4 regions of the Rhizobium sp. CCGE531 genome follow, and region 2 is predicted to be linked to each of the others. Evidence: predicted binding sites of a transcription regulator. Region 2 holds the regulator's gene; each other region holds the start of a gene.
What was found. The regulator LexA, encoded in region 2, represses DNA repair genes until DNA is damaged. The targets are predictions, from matches to a motif close to TGTTCNNNNTGTGTTCNG.
Positions count from the first base shown of each region.

Region 1: a site for LexA is predicted at 1,468-1,485, ahead of CCGE531_RS03595 (ATP-dependent helicase). Genes of this name have one in related genera too.
Region 3: a site for LexA is predicted at 5,215-5,232, ahead of CCGE531_RS04640 (PA0069 family radical SAM protein). Genes of this name have one in related genera too.
Region 4: a site for LexA is predicted at 3,506-3,523, ahead of CCGE531_RS07505 (DNA polymerase IV). Genes of this name have one in related genera too.

Region 1 covers NZ_CP032684.1:718,883-726,342, reverse strand. Annotated here, with positions in the region: gene secD (protein translocase subunit SecD) at 1-299, shown strand, start outside; gene CCGE531_RS03600 (SMP-30/gluconolactonase/LRE family protein) at 412-1,287, opposite strand; gene CCGE531_RS03595 (ATP-dependent helicase) at 1,555-3,624, shown strand; gene mmsB (3-hydroxyisobutyrate dehydrogenase) at 3,717-4,598, opposite strand; gene CCGE531_RS03585 (enoyl-CoA hydratase/isomerase family protein) at 4,621-5,679, opposite strand; gene CCGE531_RS03580 (GMC family oxidoreductase N-terminal domain-containing protein) at 5,719-7,314, opposite strand.
Region 2 covers NZ_CP032684.1:1,932,105-1,939,564, reverse strand. Annotated here, with positions in the region: gene pdhA (pyruvate dehydrogenase (acetyl-transferring) E1 component subunit alpha) at 1-133, opposite strand, end outside; gene CCGE531_RS09435 (septum formation initiator family protein) at 291-602, opposite strand; gene eno (phosphopyruvate hydratase) at 824-2,098, opposite strand; gene kdsA (3-deoxy-8-phosphooctulonate synthase) at 2,248-3,087, opposite strand; gene CCGE531_RS09420 (VOC family protein) at 3,084-3,971, opposite strand; gene lexA (transcriptional repressor LexA) at 4,394-5,116, shown strand; gene CCGE531_RS09410 (ComEC/Rec2 family competence protein) at 5,097-7,460, opposite strand, start outside.
Region 3 covers NZ_CP032684.1:942,065-949,524, reverse strand. Annotated here, with positions in the region: gene CCGE531_RS04670 (polyprenyl synthetase family protein) at 1-462, shown strand, start outside; gene CCGE531_RS04665 (tetratricopeptide repeat protein) at 587-2,440, shown strand; gene CCGE531_RS04660 (4-(cytidine 5'-diphospho)-2-C-methyl-D-erythritol kinase) at 2,448-3,362, shown strand; gene moaB (molybdenum cofactor biosynthesis protein B) at 3,362-3,919, shown strand; gene CCGE531_RS04650 (hypothetical protein) at 4,050-4,364, opposite strand; gene CCGE531_RS04645 (glycosyl transferase) at 4,543-5,061, opposite strand; gene CCGE531_RS04640 (PA0069 family radical SAM protein) at 5,302-6,459, shown strand; gene CCGE531_RS04635 (ribonuclease HII) at 6,565-7,224, shown strand; gene CCGE531_RS04630 (phosphotransferase) at 7,330-7,460, opposite strand, start outside.
Region 4 covers NZ_CP032684.1:1,531,247-1,538,706, forward strand. Annotated here, with positions in the region: gene CCGE531_RS07495 (L,D-transpeptidase family protein) at 1-786, opposite strand, end outside; gene CCGE531_RS07500 (GH25 family lysozyme) at 980-2,020, opposite strand; gene CCGE531_RS07505 (DNA polymerase IV) at 2,211-3,500, opposite strand; gene CCGE531_RS07510 (GNAT family N-acetyltransferase) at 3,611-4,162, shown strand; gene CCGE531_RS07515 (hypothetical protein) at 4,193-4,840, opposite strand; gene CCGE531_RS07520 (DUF3572 domain-containing protein) at 4,843-5,151, opposite strand; gene CCGE531_RS07525 (response regulator) at 5,283-5,654, shown strand; gene CCGE531_RS07530 (PleD family two-component system response regulator) at 5,671-7,044, shown strand.

The sequences.
Region 1 (7,460 bases), 1.2 Mb from region 2:
GCGATATCATCGACAAGTCGATCAACGAGACCCTGGCGCGAAGCCTCTATACCAACGCCACCGCCTTCCTGGCGCTGGTGCCGATGGCGATCTGGGGCGGCAGCGCCGTCTCCAGCTTCGCGATCCCGATGGTGTTCGGCATACTTGTCGCTGGCGCCTCGTCGATCTTCATCGCAGCGCCGATCCTGCTCTTCCTCGGCGACTGGCGCCGCCGTCATGCCAAGGCTGTCGCCAACGACGCCAAGCCGGCGGACGACAAGTCCGGCAAGGACAACAAGCAGATCCCCGCGGCCGAATAAGCAGCCAATATATGAGAACAGGACATGCCCGGGCGCCGGGCATGTCCGTCAGCAGGACGAAAGCAGACCGAGCAAAATGCACGCGAGCGCCACCCGAAGATCGTAAAGCACTTCAGGAAATGGACGGCATATGCAACGGCAGGCCCGGACGGGGCGCCGTTATCTTCTCCACGACACCCTTTTCCTGTTCGCTGACGAGCAGGTGCTTGCCATCGACGGTGAAGGCGATGCCGCCCGGTCGCGCGCCATTGGTTCGGATATGGCCGGCCATCTTGCCCTCGGTATCGATCAGACAAATTTCGCCAAGGCCAGACATGGCACAATAAAGCGTGCCGCTGCGATCGAAGGCCAGGCCCGATGGCCCGCGCAGCACGTTTACCGCGGGCGACGTCATCGATTGCGCGAACATCTCCTGCCGTCCGCCGACGATCTGCCGATGGATTTTTCCGGTCAGCGTCTCGCTGTAGTAAAGCAGCCCGTCAGGCCCGAAGGCGATGCCGCTGGCAAGCAGCAGGCCGGCGGCCAGGACGCGGATCACCCGGCCTTCGGCGGGATCGATCTGATAGACGCAGCCATTATAGGCAGCCTTGAAAAAATCTGGATGGATATGCCCTCTTTCCAGCAGGTCGGTGAGGCGAATGCCCGAATCGGTCATGTAAAGCAGGCCGTCGGGACCGAAAGCGAGCGCGTTCGGATAGAGAAACGGGCCGTCGGCACTCCCTTCTATCACCTGGCGGATCCGGCCTTGCGGCGAGAGCCTGATGAGCGAATTCTCCGGGCCGCCGGCCACCCAGAAGCAGCCGTCCCCATCGATCGCAATTCCGGTCGGGCTGCCGCCGATCCGACACAGCTCCTCATAGGCGCCGCTCGTGCTTAAAAGCTTCAGATAGCGGCGACTCGGATCCGTCTCAACAAGCGCGATGCGCCCATCCGGCAGAGCCACCAGTCCGCCAGGCAGGCGCAGCCCAGTGGCGATCGTTTCGTTCATATTCGGAAACCTTCACTCAACGCACTACTAACACCCATGCTCAAGACTGCCGCGCCATCATGATACATAAGAACGAACAAAGTCCTTTTCGAGCCACCTCGGCCAAATCCGAATGAAATTCTTACGCAAAACTTCGCATCGACGAGGGAATTTCCCCAAGCTTGACAGGTCCGGTCGATTCGGAACATCCATAGAACGCTCAGATATTTTCATGGCTGCGATTCGTCGCGGATCGTGCCCGGCTTCCTCGTCCATCCAGGAGAATTGATGACTGCCGCCTATCTGGAAAAATTGAACCCGGAGCAGCGGCTGGCGGTGGAACACGGCACGACCGCAGGCAACGGCCATGTCGCCGGACCGCTGCTCGTCATCGCAGGCGCCGGCTCCGGCAAGACGAATACGCTTGCCCATCGCGTGGCGCATCTGATCGTCAAGGGCGCCGACCCGCGCCGGATCCTGCTGATGACATTCTCGCGCCGTGCCGCCGCCGAAATGGGCCGCCGCGTCGAGCGGATCTGCCGCGAGGTGCTGGGTGCGAATGCCGGCATCAACGCCGATGCGCTTGCCTGGAGCGGCACCTTCCATGGCATCGGCGCGCGCCTGCTGCGTGACTATGCCGAACAGATCGGCATCGACCCGGCCTTCACGATCCACGATCGGGAAGACAGCGCCGACCTGATGAACCTCGCGCGCCACGACCTCGGCTTCTCCAAGACCGAGAACCGCTTTCCGACCAAGGCGACATGTCTTGCCATCTATTCGCGCTCCGTCAATGCGGAAGCGCCGCTCGACGGCGTGCTGCGCGACTTCTTCCCCTGGTGCGCCATGTGGGAGCAGCAGCTGCGCGATCTCTTTGCCGCCTATGTCGAGGCGAAGCAGGTGCAGAACGTGCTCGACTACGACGACCTGCTGCTCTACTGGGCGCATATGCTGCAGGAGCCGCTGATCGCGGAGGATATCGGCAGCCGTTTCGATCATGTGCTTGTTGATGAATATCAGGACACCAACCGGCTGCAGTCCTCCATCCTGCTGGCCCTGAAACCGGATGGCCGAGGATTGACCGTCGTCGGCGACGACGCGCAGTCGATCTACTCCTTCCGTGCCGCGACCGTACGCAACATTCTCGATTTCCCCAAGGCTTTCACGCCATCGGCCGATATCGTCACGCTCGACCGCAACTATCGCTCGACACAGCCCATTCTGGCCGCCGCCAATGCCGTGATCGATCTTGCCTCGGAGCGCTTCACCAAGAACCTGCGCACCGAGCGGCAGAGCACGGAACGCCCGCGGCTGGTGACGGTGCGCGACGAGGCCGATCAGGCGCGCTACATCGCCGACCAGGTGCTGGAAAATCGCGAGGGCGGCGCAAGGCTGAAGCAGCAGGCCGTGCTCTTCCGCACCTCCAGCCACAGCGGCCCCTTGGAAGTGGAGCTCACCCGGCGCAACATTCCCTTCGTCAAATTCGGCGGGCTGAAGTTTCTCGACAGCGCCCATGTCAAGGACATGCTGGCGGCGCTGCGCTTCGCCCAGAACCCGCGAGACCGCGTGGCCGGCTTCCGCCTGATGCAGCTTCTGCCCGGCGTCGGTCCTTCCACGGCACAGCGCGTGCTCGATCAGATCGGCGAGGAGGCAAGCCCGATCACGGCGCTGACGCAGCTTCCCCCGCCTCCGCGCACGGGAGACGACTGGACCGCTTTCGTCGAGACGATGCGGGACGTCAAAAGCGGCAAGGCCGGATGGCCGGCGGAAATCGGCCTGGTTCGCCAATGGTATGAGCCGCATCTGGAACGCGTGCATGAGGATGCTGCGACGCGCCAGGCGGATCTCGTCCAGCTCGAACAGATTGCCGCGGGCTACGGCTCGCGCGAGCGCTTCCTCACCGAACTGACGCTCGATCCGCCTGACGCGACCAGCGATCAGGCAGGCGCGCCACTGCTCGACGAGGATTATCTGATCCTTTCGACTATCCATTCCGCCAAGGGGCAGGAATGGACGAAGGTCTTCATCCTCAACGCCGTCGACGGCTGCATCCCCGCCGATCTCGCCGTCGGATCATCCGCCGAGATCGAAGAGGAACGGCGGCTGCTCTATGTCGCCATGACCCGGGCGAAGGACAATCTCGACCTCGTCACCCCGCAACGGTTTTTCGTGCATGGCCAGCATGCGCAGGGCGATAAACATGTCTTCGCCTCACGCACCCGCTTCATCCCGGCGACATTGCTGCAGTTTTTCGAGGTTTGCGGCTGGCCACAAGCGAAAGCCGAAAGCCCCGCCGCCATCCGGGCGCGACAGGTGCGCGTCGATGTGGGTGCGCGGATGCGCGGCATGTGGCGGTGAGTTGAAGCGATTGAGATCGGCAGGTCAGGCATGTTCGTTGACGCCGCCTCCTAGTGCCTCGCCCCTCACCCCGGCCAACTATCGGGCAATCCTCAATTCGCCTCGCGAAACATCTCGATAATGGCCGAAAAATCGCGATTACCATTGCCGAGCTTTTCAAAGAGCCCGTAGAGCTGCGCCGCCTCCGCCCCCAAAGGCGTGGATGCGCCGCTGGAGAGGGCGGCCTCCTGCGACAAGCGCAGATCCTTGAGCATCAAGGCTGCCGCAAAGCCGGGCTTGTAATCGTTGTTGGCGGGCGAGGTCGGTACGGGTCCGGGCACCGGGCAATAGGTGTTGATCGACCAGCATTGGCCTGACGAGGTGGAGGCGACATCGAAGAGGGCCTGATGCGAAAGGCCGAGCTTTTCGCCGAGCACGAAGGCCTCGCAGACGCCGATCATGGAAATGCCGAGGATCATGTTGTTGCAGATCTTCGCCGCCTGGCCGGCGCCGGCATCGCCGCAATGGACGATCTTTTTGCCCATCACCTCAAGCAGCGGCTTGGCGGCCGCAAAGCTCTCTGGGGAGCCGCCGGCCATGAAGGTGAGCGTGCCGGCGGCGGCACCGCCGGTCCCGCCGGACACCGGCGCGTCGAGCGAAAGGCAGCCAACTTCACCGGCCATCGCATGCGCCTTGCGGGCGCTGTCGACATCGATGGTGGAGCTGTCGATCAGCAGGGTCCCCTTCGGCAGGGACCGCAGCACATCAGTCCAGACGGTCAGGACATGCTGGCCCTTCGGCAGCATCGTCACGACCACTTCTGCATCGGCCAGGGCCTCGGTCAGCACGTTGGCGGCCTTCACGCCGGACGCTTCGGCTGCCTTCAGCACATCATGCGAAAGGTCGAAACCGGTGACGGCATGGCCGGCCTTGACGAGATTGGCGGCCATCGGGCCTCCCATATTGCCGAGGCCGATGAATGCGATCCGTGACATGACGTTTTCCTCCCATAATCCGTTAATTCGAGAAAAGCGGCGGTTGCGCCGGCACGAAGAAGCGGTCGATATCACCCGGCGTCACCTCGGCAAGAGTGGCCGGCGACCATTTCGGATTGCGATCCTTGTCGATGACGGCAGCGCGCACGCCTTCGTAGAAATCGTGATTATACAATATGCCCATGCATGCGCCGAGTTCACGATCGAGGCATTCGGCGAGGTCGGCACTTGCCCTCCCCGCCCGCAGCAGCCGCAGCGTCAATTTCAGGCTGGTCGGCGAGCGGCTGGCGATCACGCCGGCGGCCTCAGTGGCAAACTCTGACGGTTCGCTCGCCAATGCCTGCAGGATGCCTTCAACCGTATCGCTTGCAAAGGCGCGGTCGATCACATCGCGGTTTGCCGCAAGCCGGCTCCCGCCTGCTTCCACGGCCATTGTCTTGATCAGCGCATGCACGTCTGCGGCAGAGACCGAGAGGGGAAGTGAAGCGACTGCATCGACCAGAACCGGCAAGTCCGAGGACGGCAGGCAGTGATCAGCGAAGCGCGCATGGATTGCATCGGCGGCGCCGATAACAAGGCCGGCCAGCCCCATCCATGTTCCGGCTTCGCCCGGCGCGCGCGGCAACAGCCAGGTTGCGCCGACATCCGGGAAATAGCCGATGCCTGTCTCCGGCATGGCGAGGCGCGTGCGCTCGGTGACGACACGATGGCTGCCATGCGCCGAGAGGCCGACGCCGCCGCCCATGGTGATGCCATCCATCAGCACGACATAGGGCTTCGGATAGCGCGAGATGGCATGGTTGAGCCGGAATTCCTCGCGCCAGAAGGTTTCCGCGCCATCGGAACCCTCCTTGCCGCTTTGGTGCAGCAGGCGGATATCGCCGCCGGCACAAAAGCCGCGCTCCCCCTCACCCACGACGATGACGCTTGCGAGCGAGGGATCGGCGGCGAAATCTTCCAATGCCGAGGCGATGACCCGCACCATCGGCAACGTCAGGCTGTTCAGCGCCTTCGGGCGATTGAGCCGGATGATCCCAGCCGATCCGCGCCGCTCGATGATGACCTCGTCCGTGCTGTCCATGCAAATCTCCTGTCTCCGCTCCCGTCCATCAATAGGCCTTCATCGGTTGTCGGCAAGGATCATCTCGGCTGCCTTTTCGGCGATCATGATGGTTGGCGAATTGGTGTTGCCCGATGTGATCGACGGCATGATGGAGGCATCGGCAATGCGCAGCCTTGCCAATGCCCGCAGCCGCAAACGGGGATCCACAACACTTTGGGCGTCGCCGCCCATGCGGCAAGTGCCGACGGGATGGAAAATCGTCGTGCCGATATCAGCGGCGGCATGTTCCAGATCCGCATCCGTCTCATAGGCCGGCCCCGGCTTGAATTCCTCCGGCTTGAATTGGGCAAAGGAAGGCTGCTCCACGATCCGCCGCGTCAGGCGAATGGAGCGCACGGCAATTTCCCGGTCGCGCTGAGCCGAGAGATAATTCGGGCTGATGGCCGGCTGCATGGCGAAATCCGGGCTGCGCAAGTGCACGGAGCCGCGGCTTTCGGGGCGGAGATTGCAGACGCTGGCGGTGATCGCCGGAAAGGGATGGACGGGATCGCCGAACTTGTCGAGCGAGACCGGCTGCACGTGATATTGCAGATCCGGTGTTTCCTTGTCCGGTCCGGAGCGGGTGAAAATGCCGAGCTGGCTCGGCGCCATCGCCATCGGACCAGAGCGGCGGATCAGATACTCCAGACCGATCGCCGCTTTGCCGATCAACTTCGTCGCTTTCTCGTTCAGTGTGGGGACGCCGGTGACCTTGTAAGCGAGGCGAAGCTGCAGATGATCCTGCAGGTTTTCGCCGACGGAGCTGACCTCGCGCACGACGTCGATGCCGGCCTTGCTGAGCACATCGCCATGGCCGATGCCCGAAAGCTCCAAGATATGCGGCGAGCCTATCGAGCCGGCTGATAGTACGGTTTCCTTGTTCGCATAGGCGCGTTTAGCCACGCCGTCATGCTGGAATTCGACGCCGGTGACGGCATCGCCCTCGACGATCAGGCGCCGGACCTGCGCCTTGGTGTAAACAATCAGATTGCCGCGCTTCATGGCCGGCCGCAGGAAGGCTTTCGTCGTGTTCCAGCGAATGCCGGAGCGCTGGTTGACGTCGAAATAGCCCGAACCCTCATTGTTGCCGCGGTTGAAATCCGGCGTCTCGGGAATGCCGGCCTCCCTGGCAGCGGCCTGGAAGGCATCGAGTACGGCCCAGCGCACGCGCGCCTTCTCGACCCGCCATTCGCCGCCGGCGCCGTGCATCTCGTCCTTGCCGCGATAATGATCCTCGGACTTGATGAAATAGGGCAGCACATCGTCCCAGCCCCAGCCGGCGCAGCCGAGCTGCCGCCACATATCGTAGTCGCGCGCCTGGCCGCGCATGTAGATCATGCCGTTGATGGAGGAGCAGCCGCCGAGCACCTTGCCGCGCGGATAGTTCAGCGACCGACCGTTGAGGCCCGCTTCCGGCGCCGTGGTGAAACACCAGTCGGTACGGGGATTGTTGATGCAATAGAGATAGCCGACCGGGATGTGGATCCAGTGGTAATTGTCATTGCCGCCCGCTTCCAGTAGCAGCACGCGATTGTTGCGGTCGGCCGAGAGCCGGTTGGCCAGCACGCATCCGGCACTGCCGGCACCGATGATGATGTAGTCGAAGCGATCCATCTGCATGCCCCCTCACCCTCACCCTCTCCCCAAGGGGAGAGGGAACCATTTCGGCGTTTGCCTCGCCCACCAATCCGGTGATTTCTGGGAACAACTCCCCCTCTCCCCTCGGGGAGAGGGCTGGGGTGAGGGGGTGCACCACAAAA
Region 2 (7,460 bases):
TCAGGAGCATCTCACGATAAGCCTTGAGCTCCGCATCACGATCGAATTCTGCGATCGGGCCGCCATTGGTTTCCTTGGCGGGCCTTGATGCTGTCTTACGGCTGGAAACGGTCGCGTTTTTTCGCGGCGCCATTCAACCCTCCCTGTGTGAGTAGCCTCGTTTTATGGTGAGGCGTAACATAGGCAAGATTGTTCGCCACAGCAATGCTATAATTGCATGGCTCATATTCTTCGCAAATTGTTGATATAACTTACAAAAAGTCGATTAACCTGAATTCGGTTAATTGCGGCTATTTGTTGAAGATGACGATTTCGTTCGCCTTGGAATAGGTCAACTGATAGCGCGCATATTGATCGAGCATGTCCTTGTCCAAGGAGCCGTCGCTCAAGAGCGTGACCTCCTTTTCAAGGTGCTCGCGCCTGCCGACGAGATCTGCCAGTTCCTTGGCGCGGTCGATGCGACGCTGCTCGAATACTTCGGTCGCCTTCAGGCCGTAGTCGCCATGGATGCAATGATAACCGAAATAGCTCACAAAGGCGATGGTGATGGCGGGAAGGATGAAACGCCCGAACTTTCTCTTCTTATGATACTTTGTCCACATACTCGCTCGAACGCTCTGGCTTTAAGCAATCCCGCTCCAAAGCCAATGCCGCTTCGGACAAGATCACATCAAATCAAACACCTAGAGCTAATGTAACCGGCAGAGATTAACCGTCCGTTGACTCTAACTGCGCGGCCCAACAAAAAACCGCACCCGAAGGCGCGGTTTAATTTCAGCGAATACTCTCGTCGCGGATCCAAGCGGATCCCGCTGATCAGGCATCAGCCGCGCAGGATGGAACGGCCGGCATACTTTGCCTGCGGGCCGAGCGCTTCTTCGATGCGGATGAGCTGGTTGTACTTGGCGAGACGGTCGGAACGCGACAGCGAGCCGGTCTTGATCTGGCCGCAGTTGGTGGCAACGGCGAGATCGGCGATCGTGGAGTCTTCCGTTTCGCCCGAGCGGTGCGACATGACGGCCGTGTAGTTGGCCTTGTGCGCGGTCTCGACAGCATCGAGGGTTTCGGTCAGCGAGCCGATCTGGTTGACCTTGACGAGGATCGAATTGGCAACGCCCATGCGGATACCGTCGCGCAGGCGGGCGGAGTTGGTGACGAACAGGTCGTCGCCGACGAGCTGGGTCTTCTTGCCGATCAGGTCGGTCAGCGTCTTCCAGCCTTCCCAGTCGTCTTCGGCCATGCCGTCTTCGATCGAAACGATCGGGTACTTGGCGGCCAGTTCGGCCAGGTATTCGGCCATCGCGCCGGATTCCAGCGTGCGGCCCTCGCCTTCGAGCACGTACTTGCCGTCCTTGAAGAATTCGGTCGAGGCGCAATCGAGGCCGAGGGCGATTTCTTCGCCCGGCTTGTAGCCAGCCTTTTCGATGGACTTCATGATAAAGTCGAGGGCTGCCGGGGCGCTGGAGAGGCCCGGTGCAAAGCCGCCTTCGTCACCGACGTTGGTGTTGTGGCCCTGCGATGCCAGTTCCTTCTTGAGGACGTGGAAGATTTCCGAGCCCATGCGCACGGCGTCGCGGATGGATTCCGCGCCGACCGGCAGGATCATGAATTCCTGAAAGTCGATCGGGTTATCGGCATGGGCGCCGCCGTTGATGATGTTCATCATCGGAACCGGCAGGAGGCGGGCATGAGCGCCGCCGACATAGCGGTAGAGCGGCAGGTTGGCGCTTTGGGCGGCAGCCTTGGCGACCGCAAGCGAGACGCCGAGGATGGCGTTGGCGCCAAGGCGCGACTTGTTCGGCGTGCCGTCGAGTTCGATCATGATGTTGTCGAGCTGGATCTGGTTTTCGGCGTCCATGCCGCCGATCGCATCGAAGATTTCCGAGTTGACGGCTTCGACGGCCTTCTCGACGCCCTTGCCATGGTAGCGCTTGCCGCCATCGCGAAGCTCGACGGCCTCATGCGCGCCGGTCGACGCGCCCGACGGAACCGCCGCGCGGCCCATGCTGCCGTCTTCGAGGTAGACATCGACTTCGACGGTCGGATTGCCACGGCTGTCGAGAATCTCGCGGGCGATAATGTCGGTGATTGCGGTCATGATAGCTTCCTGCTCGCTGGTTTATAAATCGATTTAAATCGTCTTAGTCGAAGGCACGGAAATTTCAATGCCGATCCGCGCGCCGATTTGGCACTCCTGCAGGCCGCGTAAAGCAAAATCATGTCAGCCTGTTGAATGCCTGATATTTCTTAGGCCTTGGCCACGGCGTCAAAGGCCAGCAGCTTTTCCAGAAGCCGCGGCATATCCTTCAGATAGACCATGTTCGGGCCGTCCGAGGGCGCGTTATCCGGGTCCTCATGCGTCTCGACAAAAACACCTGCAACGCCGACAGCGACAGCGGCGCGCGCCAGCGTCTCGACGAATCGGCGGTCGCCGCCGGTGGAGCCGCCCTGCCCGCCGGGCTGCTGCACGGAATGGGTCGCATCGAAGATGACAGGCGCGCCCATAGCCGCCATGATCGGCAGCGAGCGCATATCCGAAACCAGCGTATTGTAGCCGAAGGAGGCGCCCCGCTCGCACAGAAGAATATTCGGATTGCCGCTCTCATTGAGCTTGGCAAGCACGTTCTTCATATCCCAGGGCGCGAGGAATTGACCCTTCTTGACGTTGACAACACGGCCGGTCTGGGCGGCGGCAACCAAAAGATCGGTCTGGCGCGACAGGAAAGCCGGGATCTGCAGGATATCGACCGTCTTGGCGACGATGGCGCACTGCTCCTCCGTGTGAATGTCGGTCAAAACCGGAAAGCCATATTCCCTCTTGAGGTCGGCAAAGACTTCCATGGACTTTTCCAAGCCGATGCCACGCTTGCCTGACAGAGAGGTCCGGTTCGCCTTGTCATAGGAGGACTTGTAGACAAGGCCGATGCCGAGCTTACCGCAGAGCTCCTTCAGGACTCCGGCGACCATGAAAGCATGGTCACGGCTCTCCATCTGACAGGGGCCGGCAATCAGCGACAGCTTGGCGGCATTGGAAAAGAGGACCTTGGAGGCACCCTCGCCGACGGTGACTTCGGAATTCGTGCTCATGCTATCTCCTCGAAGGCGAATAATGCGCCCTGTCCGGGCGCCAGCCTTGCCAGTATACGATTGTTCTTACGCGTGTAAGTGACGCCGTTAGCAGTGAAATGCGACGATGTCACGGAAAGATCGCGCGTCTTGAAAAGGATTGCGCGTGCCCTCAGCCCGGGATCGCTGGTGTGAACCGGCAAATCGTAGAATGCTTCCATTCCTTCCGGCGTCAAAAGTTCGACATCGGCATTGGCAGCCTTGATCGTCAGGCCGAAGGAGTGCTTGATGACTCGCGGACCGCCAACGATCTCTTCGAAAAAGGTGCGATACGCCGCTGGTTTCAGCGCGGAAAGCGCCACTCGTGCGATGCCGGTCACGCCGTTTTCGTGACGCTCGAGCACGCCGCGGTCGGTCGGCAGCGGATTGATGCGCTGGCAGCAGAAGGCCAGGAAATCCGGCGCGCGCAGATCGGCCGCAAATGCGAGGCGAAAACCGGCCGTGGTTTCCGTTCCGTCCGGCATCTTCATCTGCCGGGAGAAATCCAGCATGCGTCCGGCCGAGATCGCCGCCACCTTGAAACGCTCGTCATCGCCGACGGCATCGTCCGTACCGAAAACCACGGCCGAAAATCCATCCTCGGCGACGCGGAAGCGATAGGCCTGGTCACGCGCAACGAAGACATTGCCGTCGGCAATACTCGTCTCGCATTGCTCCTGGGATGCCACGCCCAAAGGTTCGAGATAGGTCTTGTCGGCAAGGAAGACGCAGGCATTTTCGGTGCCGAACGGATGGCGGGCGTCCGGCGCCACCGTGAAGCCGAGCTTGCCCAGCCGTTCGCGCGCCAATGCGATGTTGACGGTCGGCAGCACGAGATGATCCAGCGGATGCGGCGACAAAGTCATGGTTCCCCCTGTTTGCCTGCAAAAGCAGATTTGCGCCCATACAAAGCTGAATTCAAGACGAAAACCAAGCCGTGAAGGCGCGCGACAATGGAAACCGGACGCAACCCTGGCAACTGGACCGCACTGATTCTCAACTGTAGCCGGCTTATGCGGCGGATCGTCGTCTTCATCCGCACATCAAGATCCGGAGATGGGCCTGAAGCGTTCACGAAACGAACAGAGCGGCATTTCTCATATTTATCGATGGATTAGCGCGGATATAACTCTCAAGGGTTTTCAGGCGATCCATTCGATGGCGGCAATTATTTGATCCGCCCGGCAAGGCTTTACCGAAATTTAAGCACTTGCGGAACACATATGGAACATATAGTGTCCGTTCTGGATTTGTTTCACGGTTTTTCTTGATTTGGGGTTCCAAGACGATGTTGACGCGCAAGCAGCAGGAACTGCTTCTCTTCATTCACGAGCGGATGAAGGAGTCGGGAGTCCCGCCATCTTTCGACGAGATGAAGGACGCACTGGATCTGGCATCCAAATCCGGCATTCACCGTCTGATCACGGCGCTCGAGGAACGCGGCTTCATCCGCCGCCTGCCGAACAGGGCGCGGGCGCTCGAAGTCATCAAGCTGCCGGAGGCCTATAATTCAAGCCTGCAGCCGCGTCGCGGCTTTTCGCCGAGCGTTATCGAGGGCAGCCTCGGCAAACCTCAGCCGGTCGCGCCGCCCGCCCCGGCAAAGGTTGCGAACGACGACCACAATAGTTCCGTATCGGTACCGGTCATGGGGCGCATCGCTGCCGGCGTTCCGATTTCCGCCATTCAGAACAATACGCATGACATTACCGTTCCCGCCGATATGCTCGGCTCCGGCGAGCATTATGCGCTCGAGGTCAGGGGCGATTCGATGATCGACGCCGGAATTTTCGATGGCGACACAGTCATCATCCGCAATTCGACGACGGCCAATCCCGGCGATATCGTCGTTGCGCTCGTCGACGACGAAGAGGCAACGCTGAAGCGCTTCCGCCGCAAGGGCGCCTCCATCGCGCTGGAAGCCGCCAATCCCGCCTATGAAACCCGTATCTTCGGGCCGGACCGCGTCAAGGTCCAAGGCAAGCTCGTCGGCCTTATTCGGCGCTATCACTGACCGGTGATTGTGGCGCGATCGGCGTGCCGGACTTGTCTGCGCGCCAATCGTAAGTTCGATGCCGTGTCCATGGTCGTCGAGGGTTTTCGAATGCTGCGGAAATGATCGGCGTATCGGCGCCGAGGGTCATTTCAAGAGAGCCGGTTCTTCGCAGTGTTGCGCCCGTTATGAGCATTGCGCCGGAACGGCAATGATCAAGCCGCAGCCGGATCGGCGTCACGACGATGTTTGCAGTATCGCAAGCCGGCGGCAGATAGGCGGCATTTTCGATGGTGACCAACATGGCGCCGTTATCAAGCATCGCCACGCACCATGCGCCTTTCTGACAGGCGAAGCTTCCCTGCATCGTCCTGTCGAGCGCTTCTTCCATTGCCTTGCGCACAGCATTCTGCTCTTCCCCGCTTAACCGGCGATGGCGATCGGTCGTCTTGTTGATCTGCGGAAGCCGGCTATCGCCAGGGAGAATGGTGGGCGGCTGATGTTCGGTTGCGACCAGTGCCTTCCGCCATTGTTCGAAAATGAAAGCCTGCGGCCTTTCGCGATTTGTGGCGAGTATATCGTCCTGCCGCAGCGCAACCAGGACACCATCCTCGGAAATCATCAGATCCGGCTTCGGCACGCCGGAGCCGAATGCCGCCACGCCGGTGGATGAGAGCAGCAACAGCAGGCCCAAATGGCGAAGCCGGGTCCGCAGCATGGTCATGATCAGGAAGCCGGCAATGAAGATCGGCAGCAGCCAGGCTGGCTGGCGGCCGAAGGTGATGTCGCCTCCCCAGCCAGCCACGGTTTTGGCGATCAGGATGACGAGTTCCAGTCCCTCTCCGGTGACTTTCCAAAACGGCCCGTCCAAGCCGAAGGGCATGAGCAGCATTGCCACCATGCCAAAGGGCATGACGATGAAGGAGACGACCGGCATGGCTGCGAGGTTGGCGGCGAGACCATATGTCGCCAGCCGATGAAAATGCTCGATCGAGAAGATGGCCGTCGATGCGCCGCCGATGAACGAGGTCGACAACACGCCGCCGAAGAAGCGCGAGACAAACAGCAGCGGGCTTAGCAGACGGATCCGCGAGAGAATGTTTTCGCGATGCCGCCGTCGTTTCCATAGCGAATAGCCCGACACCAGCGCCAGCGTCGCTGCATAGGACATCTGAAAGCTTGGACCAAGCACCTGCGACGGCGACAGAACGAGGATGACGATGGCGGATAGGGCGACATTGCGAAGGCTGAGCGACGGCCGATCGAAAAGCACGGCCACCAGCATGATCGCCATCATGATGAAAGCGCGCTCGGCGGATACGCCGAAGCCGGAAATAAGGTAATAGGCCGTTACCGTCAAAAGCGCGCCGAAGGCCGCGAACTTCTTGGTCGGCCAGGCCTGCGCAACTCCCGGAAACAAACTGAACAGATAGCGCAGGCCGATATAGAAGATGCCGGCCGACAGCGCCATGTTCAGCCCTGAAATTGCAATGATATGGGTGAGACCGGCAATTCGCAGCGACTCGGTCGTATCCTTGGAGATCGCACGTCGCTCATCGGTGACGAGCGCTGCGGCAAAGGCGCCCGTATCTCCCGGCAAGGTTTCCCTGATCCGGTCGCCAATGCTGTTGCGCAGGCCAGCAAGCCAGATATCGGCCTTATCCAGCAGCGGCTCCGCGAGATTATCACCAGACGGGGACAATCGGGTCGGGGTGCCGTAGGCGAAACCGTTCGCACCGATGCCATTGAAATAGGAGCTGAAGGCGAAATCGTTGAGGCCTGGCAGTGCCGGTCCTGCCGGCGGTGTCAGACGCGCCCTGCCCTGCATCCGATCACCGAGGTTAAACGGCTCCACCTGCTTGCGGACGAAGATCGTGATCCGTTCCGGCGAACGGCGAATTGTGGGCTTTTCCGTTGCCTCGACCCGGACGACATAGCGCCAGCCTCCATTGTCATAGGATTCGCGTCGCTCGATCCTGCCGGTGACGGTCGTCGTCACCGCAGAGTCGAGCATGACAGTGGAAGCCCGCCAGCTTTCCCATTGAGCCAGTGTCATACCGAGACAAATTAGCATGCCGGCGAAAAGAAGGTGGCGAAACAGCCTCCCCGCTTCTCGCCGGAGCGCGAAGCTAGCGGCAAAGACAAACAGGCCCGCAAGCACGGCTTGCGGCGGCGGATCGCTGCCAGCTTCAAACCAGAAGATCGCACCGAGACCCATATAGATCGGCGCGAAAAGGACGGCCCGGCCATGTGAAGCCTCCTCTTCGACCAGCCGGGCAATACTGCCTCGAATGCGGCCCGCGATCAAAAGGAAGCGCGATGTCAGCGGCGCCAGATCCTGCGTCCGCTCCCCTTGCGGTGCCTT
Region 3 (7,460 bases), 990 kb from region 2:
GCAGCGCTTTTCGCCGCTGCGGCCGAAGTCGGCCCGATCGTCGCCAATGCCGGCAAGGCGGAGCGTAATGCGCTGAAGTCCTACGGCACCAATCTCGGTCTTGCCTTCCAGCTCGTCGACGATGCGCTGGACTACGGCGGCAAGGCTGCCGATCTCGGCAAGAATGTCGGCGACGATTTCCGCGAGGGCAAGATCACGCTGCCGGTGATTCTCGCCTATCGCCGTGGCACCGAGAAGGAACGCGCCTTCTGGCGTGACGCTATCGAAACCGGCAACAACAGCGACGAAAATCTTGAGAAGGCCCTCGGCCTGATCACGAAATACGGCGCGCTGGCCGACACAATCGCACGCGCCGTGCACTACGGCACCATCGCCCGCGACGCTCTGGCGCCATTGCCGGAAACGCCATGGAAATCAGCACTTCTCGAAGTGATCGATTTCTGCATCGAACGCGTTAATTGATAGCGGCGACCCGAATTTGTTGCGGGGCCGCTTCAAAAAAGCCATCCTGTTGTGAATCAGTTGACACGAATGCGTTGTGCCGCCGGCGATTTCGCCGGCCATTCCCTTGATGAAAGGCTTTCTAATGCGGCAGAGACTTGCCATCCGTTTCCTTTCGGGCGTAGCCTTGGCGGCGATCCTTTCGGTGTCGGCCCTGACTGGCGCGCGCGCAGAGGATAAGCCGGTAGCGCCGGAGGTCAGCACCCCGGTCGCTTTCGATCCGGATAGCGTCGATACGTTCGCCGGCGCCTTCTTGGCTGCCCGTACGGCCGATGTCGACCACGACTACGATACCGCCATCGCGCTTTATAAAAAGGCGCTGATGATCGACCCCAGCAATCCGGAAATCCGCCAGCGGCTGATGATTTCGCTGCTGCTCAACGGCAATCTCGAAGAGGGCGTCAAATACGCCAACGAGCTGAAGAGCGATCCTTCCGTCGAGCGGGTCACCACGATCGTGCGCGGCATGGATGCCATCCGCCGTCATGAATACCGGACGGCACAGGAAATCCTCAAATATAACGGTCCGAACGATCTCGACCGGATGATGACGAACCTGGTCTCCGCCTGGGCCCGCGCCGGATCCGGCCGCGGCAAGGAAGCGATCTCGATGATCGACAAGATGAAGGGCCCGGACTGGTTCAACATCTTCAAGAACTATCATGCCGGCGCCATAGCCCTGACGATGGGCGATCTGAAATCGGCCCGTTCGCACCTTAACGACGCAATCCTCGACAAGACGGGGGGTGCGACGGCTCCCGATACCTTCATGCGCGCCGTCATGGCGCTCGCCCGCCTGGAAGCCAAGGCCGGCGACAAGCAGAAGGCGCTGGATACGATCTCGGTCGGCGACAATCTCGTCAGCAACTACGCACCGCTGAATGCGCTGCGCGACAGCATCACCAAGGGCGATACGCCGGACCAGCAGGTCACCAATGCCAGCCAGGGCGCGGCCGCCGTGCTCTTCACCATCGGTGCCGCGCTGAACCGCGACGGCGCCGAGGATGTCGTCTCGCTCTACCTGCAGATTGCCAATTCGCTCGATCCGAAGGCCGCCGATACGCTGGTTCTGCTTGGCGGACTGGCTGAAAAGCAGGAGCAGACCGATCGCGCCATCGCCTTCTACAAGAAGGTGCCGGACGATTCGCCGATGGCCCGCATTTCCGAGCTGCAGCTCGGCCTTGCGCTTGCCCAATCCGGCAAGGTCGACGATGCTCGTAAACATCTGAAAGCATTGATCGATTCCGATCCAAACGATGTCCGCAGCTATCTCGCCTATGGCAGCGTTCTTTCCGACGCCAAGGACTTCCAGGCCATGGCCGAGAATTACGACAAGGCCGTGCAGATCATCGGCCCGGCGCCGAAGCGCAGCGATTGGGCCGTGTTCTTCCAGCGCGGCATTGCCTATGAGCGGCTGAAGAAATGGCCGGATGCCGAGCCGAACTTCAAGAAGGCCCTGGAGCTCAATCCGGATCAGCCGCAGGTGCTGAACTATCTCGGCTATTCCTGGGTCGACATGAACACGAACCTCGACCAGGGCCTGAACATGATCAAGAAGGCCGTCGACCTGAAGCCGGATGACGGCTACATCGTCGATTCGCTCGGCTGGGCCTATTTCCGTCTCAATCGCTTCGACGACGCGGTGAACGAGCTGGAACGGGCAGCACAGCTCAAGGCCGGCGATCCGACGATCAACGACCACCTGGGCGACGCTTATTGGCGTGTCAATCGCAAGCTCGAAGCCGTCTACCAGTGGAATCGTGCGCTGGCCTCGAAGCCGGAAGAAGCAGATATTCCGAGGATCAAGGAAAAGGTCGAGAAGGGCTTGCCCACGCTCGACAATGATCCGAGGACCGTCGACAAGAGCAAGCAACCCGATCCCGCGCCAGCACCCTCGCCCGACACGAACGCTCCGGCGCCGATCGACAAGAAGTCCTAAGACTTCCATGAACACGATCTTGGCAGCGGGCGATTTCGACCTCACAGAGGAAGCGCCCGCAAAGATCAATCTTGCGCTGCATGTCACTGGCCGCCGCGCCGACGGCTATCATCTGCTCGACATGCTTGTCAGTTTTGCCGGCCATGGAGACCGTCTCGGCTTTCGTGCCAGCGAGCAAGATGAATTCAGCCTCTCCGGGCGCTTTGGCCCGCTTCTTTCCGCCGACGCCGAGGCCGGCGACAATCTCGTGCTCAAGGCGCGGGATCTGTTGCGGCAGGCTGCCCGTGCGGCTGGCTTCGATGCACCCGCCGTTCATATCCATCTCGAAAAGAACCTGCCGATCGCATCGGGTATCGGCGGGGGCTCGGCGGATGCGGCCGCGACATTGCGCGGGCTGATGCGGCTGTGGCAGCTCACGTTGCCTGACGAGAAGGTCAAGGCAATCGCCTTGAAGCTTGGCGCCGATGTGCCGATGTGCCTTGCCAGCGAGCCGCTGGTGGCGCGCGGGATCGGCGAGGCGATGGACTTGCTGCCGGCGTTTCCCACCTTTCCCATGGTTCTCGGCAATCCGCTCGTCGGCGTCTCGACGCCGGACGTGTTTCGCCATCTCTCCCGCAAGGACAATCCGCCGCTGCTGTTTCCAACGCAGATGCCGCGCGGCTCCAGCGAGTGGATCGAGATGATCCGGAACCTGCGCAACGATCTCGAACCGCCGGCACGCTCGATCTGCAGTGAGATTTCGGTGCTTTCCGGTCTGATCGAAAGCCAAAATCCGATCGTGACTCGCATGTCCGGCTCCGGAGCTACTTGCTTCGGGATTTTCGAAAGCATCGAACAAGCGGAGGCTGCTGCCGTTTCCCTTCACAGGCAGAGGCCGGACTGGTATTTCCAGGTAACGGAAACAATCGCGGGAGAGGCATGATGGCGGGCTCAATCGACAAAAGATCCTTCATTCCCGTCGGCATCGCCGTGCTGACCGTTTCCGATACGCGCACGCTCGCCGACGACAAGTCCGGCGATACGCTGGTCGCGCGTATTGCCGAAGCCGGCCACAGGCTGGCGGCCCGCGCCATCGTTCCCGACGACAAGGAGCGCATCCGCGCGCAAGTGGAAGCCTGGACGAAGGACGATGCGGTCGACGTGGTGATTACCACCGGCGGCACAGGCTTTACCGGCCGCGATGTCACGCCCGAAGCGCTGGAGCCGTTGTTCGAGAAGCGTATGGACGGCTTCTCCGAGGTCTTCCATCGCATCTCCTATGACAAGATCGGCACGGCGACGATCCAGTCGCGAGCAACCGGCGGCGTCGCCAACGCCACCTTCATCTTCGTACTGCCGGGATCGCCGGGCGCCTGCAAGGATGCCTGGGACGGTATCCTCAAGGCGCAGCTCGATTACCGCCATATGCCCTGCAATTTCGTGGAAATCATGCCACGCCTCGACGAGCATCTGAGGCGCGGCGCCGGCTCCATCGCATAATTCCTTGAATCGGAATCGCTTTAAGGGAAAAATTATGCAGCATTTCAAATGTTGCAGCGTCCTTGGCGCGTCTTGAAAGACGCGCGGCGCTGTCAGTAGATCCTGCGCATGGCAGGACATTATCAGCCTGCTATGCCTTCGGCTCCGGCAAGGCAGGAATTGATTCCCAATTATCGCCACTGAGGATGATGCAGCTACGGCCCGAGGCGTCGCTGATCAATAGCGTCCAGCTACCGCTCTCGGCGGCATAGATTTCCACGATCGTATTGGGATCGAGCTTGCCGACCGCCGAAAGCTTTTCGGAAAGATGATCGCCAAGAAAGGCGACGATATCGACGCGCTGGGCGCAAACCAGCTTCGCCTGGGAATCTGCAACGCCGGGATAAAGAATTGCAATTGGCATGAGAGCCATTGCCATGAGGCGGTAAAGCATCGTGCGTTTCATGACGCACCTCCTTTCGCCGGTATCCCGGCGGACAAGGAGTGTGCCGCTGACCTGTTCCGCCGCATATCGGCATCTTATGGTCGACCGCCCGACGCGACACGCGTAAGGTGCCGCCACGGGAAAATTATCGCAGGTATTTGCAACTTTTCAAATGAAATCTGGAATGGAGCACCCAGCGCTATCGAGCCGCCCGCGCCACCCACGAGGGGATGAGCTCGCTTGAAAGGTTCCGGCCCTTCCGGCCCTTGGCAAATTCGGCCAGCCGCATACCGGTTCTGGCGACGGCGATGGCCTGAGCCTTTGATAGCAGCAATCCCAGCTCCAAAGGCGGCTTGGCCTTGCGAATGCGCTGCAGGAAAGGCCGGCGATAACCGCGCGATGCGGTGAAGCGGGCCGGTGCCTTATTCAGGGAGACATATTCCGCGATCTCATCGATCCAGCCCGCCTGCGGCCGCGCACCCGGCTCGACCAATAGCAGCCAGTCGCCGCGCGCCGAGCGCAATATGTCCTTGATATCCCATTGCGAATAGTAGCGGCATCCAGCGGCATCCGCCACCCGGGATGTTCCGTCGCTGGAGCCGTGGTCGAGCACGACGACATCGCAGACCAGCCCCTCGATCGCGCCTGCCACCAATGCCGCCAATGTCTGCGCCAGCTCGGGTTCGTGATCCTGGCATTCGATGATGACCGTCAACATTGCCCATTTATAGAGCGGCGCATATTTTTTTGCCAGCGTCTAACCCTTGGGCCGGAACGTTTAAGAAAAGCCTGATGCACCACCCCGAAACCGCGCCGCGCCGTCACCAAACGCCTCGAATGCGGGAGACGGAAGACGGCGATCTTGATTTTTTGTTCTTGCAATGTTCTCATTTGTCGGATAGGAATTTAATCATCTTAGACGCGGCATGCGATGGCATGAACCGCCCTGGAGCTACCGATGAACGAGCAATCCCTTGCAGGGCAGGCCGCATTCGCGCCAGCCAATACGGCAGATGTTGCCAATGCTTTGATCACCGACGCAGGTCTCAGGGTCGACGCGGAGCGCCGACGCGGACGCGGCGCCGGATTGAATCCGAGCGGCCGGTTCGAGCCGCAGCAACGTGAGACTGTCGACGACGGCTGGCATACATGGGAAGAGCTCCCGCCCTTCAAAACCGAGGTGCAGGTGGAAAAGCCGCGCACCGCGATCACGCGCAACGAATCGCCCGATATTCCCTTCGATCGTTCGATCAATCCTTATCGCGGCTGCGAGCACGGCTGCATCTATTGCTTCGCGCGGCCGACGCATGCCTATATGGGCCTGTCCGCGGGGCTGGATTTCGAATCGAAGCTGTTTGCCAAGCCGGATGCGGCCAAGCTGCTGGAGCGCGAGCTGGCGAAGCCCGGTTACAAGCCGCGCGTCATCGCTATCGGCACCAATACGGACCCTTATCAGCCGATCGAGAAGGAATGGCGGATCATGCGCCAGATCCTCGAGGTGCTGAACCGGGCCAACCACCCGGTTGCCATCGTCACCAAATCGGCGCTGATCATGCGCGATATCGACATTCTCCAGGAAATGGCCGCCAAGAACCTGGTGCGGGTGGGATTATCGGTGACGACGCTCGACCGGAAGCTGGCCCGCACCATGGAACCACGGGCAGCAACCCCGCCACGACGGCTGGAGGCGATCCAGGCGCTCAGCGAGGCCGGTATTCGCACCTCTGTCATGGTGGCGCCGATCATCCCGGCGCTCAACGACCACGAGATCGAACGTATTCTCGATGCCGGCAAGGCCGCCGGCGCGCTGGAGGCAAGCTATGTCATCCTGCGGCTGCCGCTGGAGGTGAGCCCTCTGTTTCGCGACTGGCTGCTGCAGCACTACCCGGACCGCTATCGCCATGTGATGTCGCTGATCCGCTCGATGCGCGGCGGCAAGGATTACGATGCCGAATTCGGCAAGCGCATGAAGGGCGCCGGCCCCTATGCCTGGCAGATCAGCCGCCGCTTCGAAATGGCGACGCGTCGGCTCGAACTCACACGTCGCAATATCGCATTGCGCGATGACCTGTTCGTGCCGCCTGACGGCAGCGGCGTCCAGCTGTCGTTGCTCTGACATTCCTTGCGGGTTTTCCCTGTACCCGCTGGAAAAGCCCTCCGGTTCGCCGCCCTGATCCACCGGGGGCTTGCAGGAGATCGGGTGGTGTGCGAGCTTCGCCGCATGCCACGCAGCACACCACCCGATTCTCCAATGCTATTCGAGGACATCCCGCTCGTCCCGACCTTCGAGCTGGAACTGATCGCGCGACGCGCCGGACATTGGCCGGTCGCGGGGGCGGACGAGGCTGGCAGAGGCCCGCTCGCAGGACCGGTCGTGGCGGCTGCCGTCATTCTCGATCCCGAGCGCATTCCGAATGGGCTGAACGATTCCAAACAGTTGACAGCCGCCAGACGCGAGGAACTGTTCGTCGAAATCCTGGCGACGGCGACGATCTCCATCGCCTCATCGAGCGCAACCCGTATCGATACGACCGATATCCGCAAGGCAAGCCTGGATGCGATGCGCCGCGCCATTTGCGGGCTGGCGGTTCCGGCAAGCTATGTGCTGACCGACGGGCTCGATGTGCCAGCAGGGCTCGCCTGCCCCGGAAAAGCAGTGATCAAGGGCGATGCACGCTCCTTCTCGATCGCAGCCGCCTCGATCGTCGCCAAGGTGACGCGCGACCGGATGATGACACGCGCAGGCGTCGTTTTCCCCGCCTATGGTTTTGCAGCCCATGCCGGCTACGGCACTCCGCAGCATCGCGCCGGCATCGAGCAACATGGTCCCTGCTCGCTGCATCGCATGAGCTTCCGCCCGCTCAAGAGGGAAGCCGTCTAAAGCGGTTCAGTTTTTCACGGAATCTCTGAACCGCTCTATCACTTTGTTTTCGCACAATTCCTGATGGAAAACCGCTGTGCACTTTTCCTGGAATTGCTCAAGGTCTCAATTCGTCAGCCCCGCGACGATCTCCGGCGACCATTTCGCAATATAGGCAATATCTTCCCTGTAGATCCGGTCATGCCCATCCTGCAGATTCCGGCGGTAACGCGCGATGCCGCGCGCAGCTTCCCGTT
Region 4 (7,460 bases), 400 kb from region 2:
ATGCGCCTTCTTGAAATCTTCGATCGCTTGCACCGTTGCCGGCCCGAGCATGCCGTCGGGCGTTCCGGTGGTGAAGCCCATTCCGTTCAGGATGCCCTGGAGGTCGCGCACATTTTCGCGCAATCCGCGCCGGGTGATAAGGATGCTGAGCGGCGCCGGATCGGCAGGCGGCGTAACGGTTTCCTGTGCCTTCGGGATCCGGATCGAGGTCACATCGTTCGTCGCGACCTGCAGGGATTGCCCGTGCGGCAGAAAGCTCGCGGTCATCGGGCGCAGTTCGATACCGGAAAACAGCGCCGGTGGAGGTGCTGCCTGCGGCTGGAACAGCATTGCGCTCTCGAAAGGCTGCGGCACCAGTGGCTGATTGGCGATGACGACATGCACGCCGCGCTCGGTCATCTGGTAGAGCATCTTGGCGAAAGCCTTCGGCATGCGCACGCAGCCGTGGGAAGCCGGATAGTTCGGAACCGAATTGGATTCGTGCAGCGCGATGCCTGACCAGGTCAGCCTTTGCATGAAGGGCATGGGCGCGGCCGAATAGAGGTTTGATTCGTGATAGACCTTCTTTTCCAGAATGGAGAAGATGCCGCTCGGTGTCGTATGTCCACGCTTGCCGGTCGAAACCTTCGAGGTCGCGATCACCTGGTCGCCATCAAAGACGGCAAGCGATTGCCTGTCCTTCGACACCACGATCTGCAGCGTGCGGCCATCCGGCGCGGCAAGAGAAGGATGTGATAGGGCGGTGGCCGACAACAGCCCGAGCCCAAGCAACAAAAACGGTTTCATATAGACACAAACCAAAACGCAATACTCGTGCCGCCAAGGTAGACTTCGAAGTTTAAGGAAGGCTTGCCGAAAGCGGTGGGCCGTCGCTCCAGTGAAGCCTGGGGCTGCCTTGTTGCGGCGAAATACAGAATCACCGGAACTGAGTGGTCAAACTCAGCTTCGGTGATGGGCTGAATGGTCGGACTTTGAAAGGTCAGCGAACGCTGGAGGCCACCCAGTTGTGCCAGTCCTGCTCGTTGCCATGAAAGGCGTTGAGGTCGATCTTGCCGTCGACGCCGTGGGAGACGCCGGAGCCGGAATATTGCCAGAACAGCCATTTCCGGCCCGGATAGACCTTGGACGGATGTTGGGCCACGGCGCGCAGCCAGAAGGGATAGTCAAGTAGTTCGCCGCTGAGATTGTCGCGATAGAAGTCCGGCGCGGTATAGACGATCGGACGCTGGCCGTAATGCCTCTCCAGCTTGTCCATGAAGACCTGCATCTTGGCAAGCACCTGCTCGCGTGAAGGCCGGCGCTTGCAGCTCGACTCGCCGTTCCATTCCACGTCGATGACGGGTGGCAACGCCCCGGCTTCCTTCGGCACGTTGCGGATGAACCAATCGGCCTGCTCCCCGGCAGTCCGGCACCAATAGAAGAAGTGATAGGCGCCATGCTTCAGGCCGGCCTGTTGGGCGGCCCGCCAGTTCTTCCTGAACATCGGATCGAGATGATCGCCCCCGTCCGTCGCCTTGATGTAGACGAAGTTCGCACCCTGGGTGCGCAGCGTATCCCAGTCGATCTCGCCCTGCCAGCGCGAGACGTCGACGCCATGCACGGCGAGTTTCCGGGGCGAGGTGGTCGAGCCGAAGTTGATCGGCTTGGCATCGCGGAAGCGGTGGCTATAGATCTGCATCGGCTGCTGCCGCATGGCGCGAGGCATGGGATTCGACGGCGCCAGCATGGCGAGCGGCCGCTGCAGCGGTACGGGAGTGTCGTCGCCGCCTTGTTCGGAGGGCAGAAATGCTTCCGGCCGGACATCCGCCGGCATTGCGGCTGCCAGGGCCTGCTGGCGCTCGACCCGCGAGACCGTTTCCCCGATTTCGACCGATGGCACCGGCCGGCTGCTCTTTGCGATGGAGCTGGTCATTTCCTTCGAAGGCGGGCTGGCTTGCGCGGCTTCGCGCTCACCTCGGGCGGCGCAGCCTGAGATCGTCAGGCAGGCGAAAAGAATGGTGGATACAGCCGATAGACGCATAGGAACCCGTACGCAAAACACAATCGACGGCGGATCCGCGCCGTTCGGAAGTTACAGAATCCAAGTCCTAATGGAAATTTACCAAAAAAGTTTGAATCCGAGCTTTCCGTCACAAAGAATCACGCGCGTGACGTGATTATCAGCTGCGTATTTTTATGTCACCGATCGGTGATTTAATTTTAAGTCATTGTTATTTATGACGCTTGTCGCCGAATGTGTAACCGGTCTCGACCGTCTTGTTGCCGAATTTTTCTTTGAGCTTGTCCATGGCAGCTTCCACGGCGGCGCGCCGCGTCGCCTGTATGTCGATAAGATCGGGCGGGTCCGCGCGCTCCGCGTCGCCAAGATCGGTGACGCCAATGCCGATGAGGCGGAACTTCGTGCCGTCAGTCTCGTGTTCGAGCAGGCGCAGGCCGGTGCGGAAGATCCGGTCTGCAAGCTGGGTCGGATCTTCCAGGCGGCGGTTGCGCGTGCGGATCTTGAAGTCGGCGGTCTTCAGCTTGAGCACCACCGTCTGCCCGGCAGTGCCGCTGCGTTTCAGGCGCCGCGAAACCTTCTCCGAGAGATCGCGCAGGATCGCCACGAGATCGTCATGGCGTGAAATGTCTTCGAAGAAAGTCGTTTCGGAAGACACGCTCTTTGCCGCTTCGTTCGGATGCACGGTGCGATCGTCGATGCCGCGGGCGAGACGGAAAAGCCGCTGCCCGATGACGCCGTAGCGACGCATGAGGTCGCCTTCCTCCATGGCCTGCAATTGGCCGATGGTGCGGATGCCGTCGCTCTCGAGCGTCGCCGCGAAAGCTTTGCCGACGCCCCAGATGATGGTGACGGGGCGCGGCTCCAGGAAAGAGAACGCCTCCTCGCGCCCGATGACGGAGAAGCCGCGTGGCTTCTGCAGGTCGGAGGCGACCTTGGCGAGGAACTTGCAATAGGAAAGGCCGACCGAGATGGTGATGCCGATTTCCTGTTCTACTTTCCGGGCGAATTTGGCGAGAATGCGTGCCGGCGGATCGTGATGAAGCCGCTGCGTGCCGTCGAGCTCCAGAAAGGCCTCATCGATCGAAAGCGGTTGCACCAACGGCGTCAGCTCTTGCATCATCCCTCGAACCTCCCGGCCGACGCGGACGTATTTCTCCATGTTCGGACGGATGACGACGGCGTTCGGGCAGGCTTCCAGCGCTTTGAACATCGGCATGGCGGAGCGCACCCCATGGATGCGGGCGATGTAGCAGGCGGTGGAGACGACGCCGCGTTTGCCGCCGCCGATGATGACAGGTTTGTCGGCCAGCTCCGGATTGTCGCGTTTTTCGATCGAGGCGTAAAAGGCGTCGCAGTCGATATGCGCCAGCGTCAATCCGTAGAGTTCGCGGTGATAGACGAGGCGAGGGCTGCCGCAGCTCCGACAGCGCGTTCGTGCGGCCGATTGCTCGCTCAAGCAATCGCGACAGAAACCTGAGATCTTGTCCGGCGCATTGGTCATTGAACGAGAACAAAAATTGAACATCGCTACTTTATGTTTTAAGCTTGTGAGTCTCAAGCTGGAAAACTGTCGGGGAGCAGGGCGTGCAGAATTTAAGCGTGCAACCATTAATGCCCGGTCGCTGGGACGATTTCGAGGTGCTTTTCGGGCCGAGTGGCGCCTGCTACGGATGCTGGTGTACCCATTTTCGCGTCCCGACGTCGCAACGCAAGACGATGGATGCGGCCGCCAAGAAGCGGTTCATGCAGGAGCGTGTCGCGGCAGGGCCGCCTCCCGGTCTTCTTGGCTATGTCGACGGGCAGCCGATCGCCTGGGTGCAGGTCGGCCCGCGCGCCGAGTTGCCGCAATGGAATTCGGCTAAAACCGTATCGCGCCCACTCGATCCGGCGGATGCGGAGGACAGCTCGATCTGGGCCGTCAGCTGCTTCTTCATGAATGCGCGCGATCGCGGCAAGGGACACAGCCATCGCATGCTCTCGGAGGCCGTCAACTTTGCCAAGGCATCCGGTGCGCGGCTGCTGGAGGGCTGTCCGATCGAGCGTACCAAGCAATCGAAATCCGTCGGCCTTTATGTGGGCTCGCAGCGCATATTCGAAGCAGCCGGATTTTCGGAGGTTGCCAAGCGCAAGGATGGCCGGCCGCTGATGCGCCTCATCCTTTGAGATCGGGCTTTGAGATCGGGTTGGATTGCCTCAGCGCACGATATGGGCCTGGATCAATAGTGCCGCCTGGCTCCATTCGTTTGCTTCGGGGATTCCCGTTGCGGCGGCTGGCGCCATGCGGTGGACGACGGAGTCCGGTTTGAGGTTGATCAGGAGGCATTCCGGAACATGTTCGCTGACCGAATGCAGATTATGGGCCATGTCGTCGACGAAGGCGATGGGCATGGTGCGCTGTCGATGCAAGGATCGCACGATCGGCCCCTTCGGCTGCAACGATGCGAGCAGTGGATAGGCAAGATCGAGCCTGTCGAGCAGGCGGCGCCTCTGGGCCCAGAACTGTGGCGGCATGGCCGTGAGGAAGACGATATCGGCGTCTTTCGAGAATTCCCCAAGCGTATCGACAACGCGCTCGAAGGGGGTCTGCCATCGTTCCTGGGCCTCGAAGAAGACTTCGATCAGCCGGTGAACATCCCTTTCTTCCAGTGCGGAGCCATTGTTCTTGGAGACGATGTTGCCCGTCAGCCGGAAAGAGCGTGGCAGGAATTCGTAGCCTTCGCCGTCGATGAAGGTCAGGAAAGGAGCAAAGAAATGCAAGACGACGTCGTCGACATCGCAGACGATCAGCGGCCGATCCCGCAGCCGGATATGCGATACGTCGAATTCGACCGGGGCATCCATGGTCAATATTCTCCAGACGCAAGGCCGGGTGGCGAAAAATGCGCCGACGCGGCGGCGACGGCCTCCGGTGGAATGCCGCTCGCCTCGCAAAAGGCCAGCAATGTCGGTTCATGGTTCATGAGGAAGTCGAGCATGCCGGCGAGAAAGGCGGGCTCATTGATGGCGTTGCGCACCTGTGCCGGCTCCACGCCGGTCAGCGCCAGGAAGCGGCCGAACATATCCGATTCGTTGGCCAGCCAGCCGAGTACGGCAATCGCGGTCTCCTGCGGGTCGGCCGCATTCTTCTTCGGGTTCTTGAAGTTACTTTGCATTTTGAAGGGTGAGTTACCTATTTTTCAACCAAATGCCGGTAGTTTGCGATTCAAGTATTTCTGGAATCGATTCCTCGCGACCCTATATTTCGAGAGAATGAATGCAATACCGGATGCAGGGACAGCTTTCCATGCCTAAGCAGGTAATGATTGTAGAAGACAATGAGCTCAATATGAAGCTCTTTCGCGATCTGATCGAGGCTTCCGGCTATACGACGATCCAGACCCGTAACGGCATGGAAGCGCTCGATCTCGCCCGCAAGCATCGTCCGGACCTGATCCTCATGGATATCCAGCTTCCGGAGGTTTCCGGCCTGGAAGTCACCAAATGGCTGAAGGAAGACGATGATCTCCATGTCATCCCCGTAATCGCGGTTACGGCATTCGCCATGAAGGGCGATGAGGAGCGTATTCGCCAGGGCGGATGCGAGGCCTATGTCTCGAAGCCGATTTCGGTGCCGAAATTCATTGAAACCATCAAGACCTATCTGGGCGACGCCTGATGATGGGGAAGAACTGATGACCGCGCGTATCCTGGTAGTCGACGATGTCCCGGCCAACGTAAAGCTTCTGGAAGCACGGCTGCTTGCCGAATACTTCGAAGTGCTGACGGCGGAAGACGGTTTGAAGGCGCTCGCCGTTTGTGCGAACGCCCAGGTCGATCTCATCCTTCTCGATATCATGATGCCCGGCATGGACGGATTTGAAGTGTGCGAACGCCTGAAATCGGATCCGCGCACGGCGCATATACCCGTCGTCATGGTTACCGCGCTCGACCAGCCGGCCGACCGTGTGCGCGGCTTGAAGGCCGGTGCCGACGACTTCCTGACGAAGCCGGTCAACGACCTGCAGCTTATTTCCCGCGTCAAGAGCCTTCTTCGCCTCAAGACGCTGAGCGACGAACTGCATATGCGCAACGAGACCGCGCGCAATTTCGGTATCGACGATCTGTTTCGGGCCGGTGATGGCCGCGCCGACGAAGCAGGACAGGTGCTTCTGGTCGATGGTCGTGCCAATTCGCAGGAGCGTATCATCCGTACGCTCAAGCCGATCGCCCAGGTTATCGCGATGTCCGATCCGCAGGCCGCCTTGTTCGAGGCGGCCGAGCGGCCTTTCGAACTTGTCATCGTGAATTCGAATTTCGAAGACTACGATCCGCTGCGGCTTTGCTCGCAGCTTCGCTCGCTGGAGCGCACGCGCTTCCTGCCGGTGCTGCTGGTAACGGAACAAGGCGCGGACGAGATGACCGTCCGTGCGCTGGACCTCGGCGTCAACGACTATATCGTCCGCCCCATCGATCCGAACGAACTCGTCGCCCGCTGCCTCACTCAGATACGGCGCAAGCGCTATAACGACCGGTTGCGTGCCAGCGTGCAGCAGACCATCGAACTTGCCGTCACCGACGCGCTCACCGGCCTGCACAACAGGCGATACCTGGACAATCACCTCAAGGTGCTTTTCGATCGGTCCCTGGCGCGGGGCCGGCCGCTTTCCGTCCTGATCACCGACATAGATCGTTTCAAGACCGTCAACGACACCTATGGTCACGACGCCGGCGACGAGGTGTTGAAGGAGTTCGCGGCGCGCATCCGCTCAACGGTGCGTGGTGCTGATCTAGCTTGCCGTTACGGTGGCGAGGAATTCGTTGTCGTCATGCCGGATACAACAGCCGATATCGCGGCTGCGGTTGCCGAACGTCTGCGCGCTGCGGTAGAAAATATGCCGGTGAAATTGCGAGATAATGGTGTCGCTCTTAACATCACCGCATCCTTCGGTATTTCGTCTCGTTTGGACACAATCGAGGCGCCGGAGCAATTGATGAAGCAGGCTGATCTTGCGCTTTACGAAGCGAAAAGAGCGGGCCGCAACAGGGTGGTCGCCTCGGCTGCTTGACGGTAGCGGATCGTTAAAGCGGAGATCACCTACTGATATTGAGGGTATTTTTCAAGTTTTGAACAGTGGTCAAAAAAAATTGTTCTCTGTTCCGCCGAGACGTATCGCCGCTGCATTGCTGCAACAAAAGGCCCGTACTTTTATTTAAAGTCGGCGCGAATACATACGCATTCGGAATAATCTTGAAATCTGGCCTTAATTTTATTCTATAGCTGTGAATTGTTTGAAACTCCCCTACTGTATGCAAGTCGATAGGCGTGAGTTTAACTGAAAGTAATTTATATATTCTGATTTTCTTGAATATATGTATTCGGATTTTTCCATCACCATAGGAATTAGATCTTTATTCCTTAAGCCTTCTTGATTTCGGATCGTTAAAACTATCGGACATTCTTTTGTCTCAAAGTCATGAATTT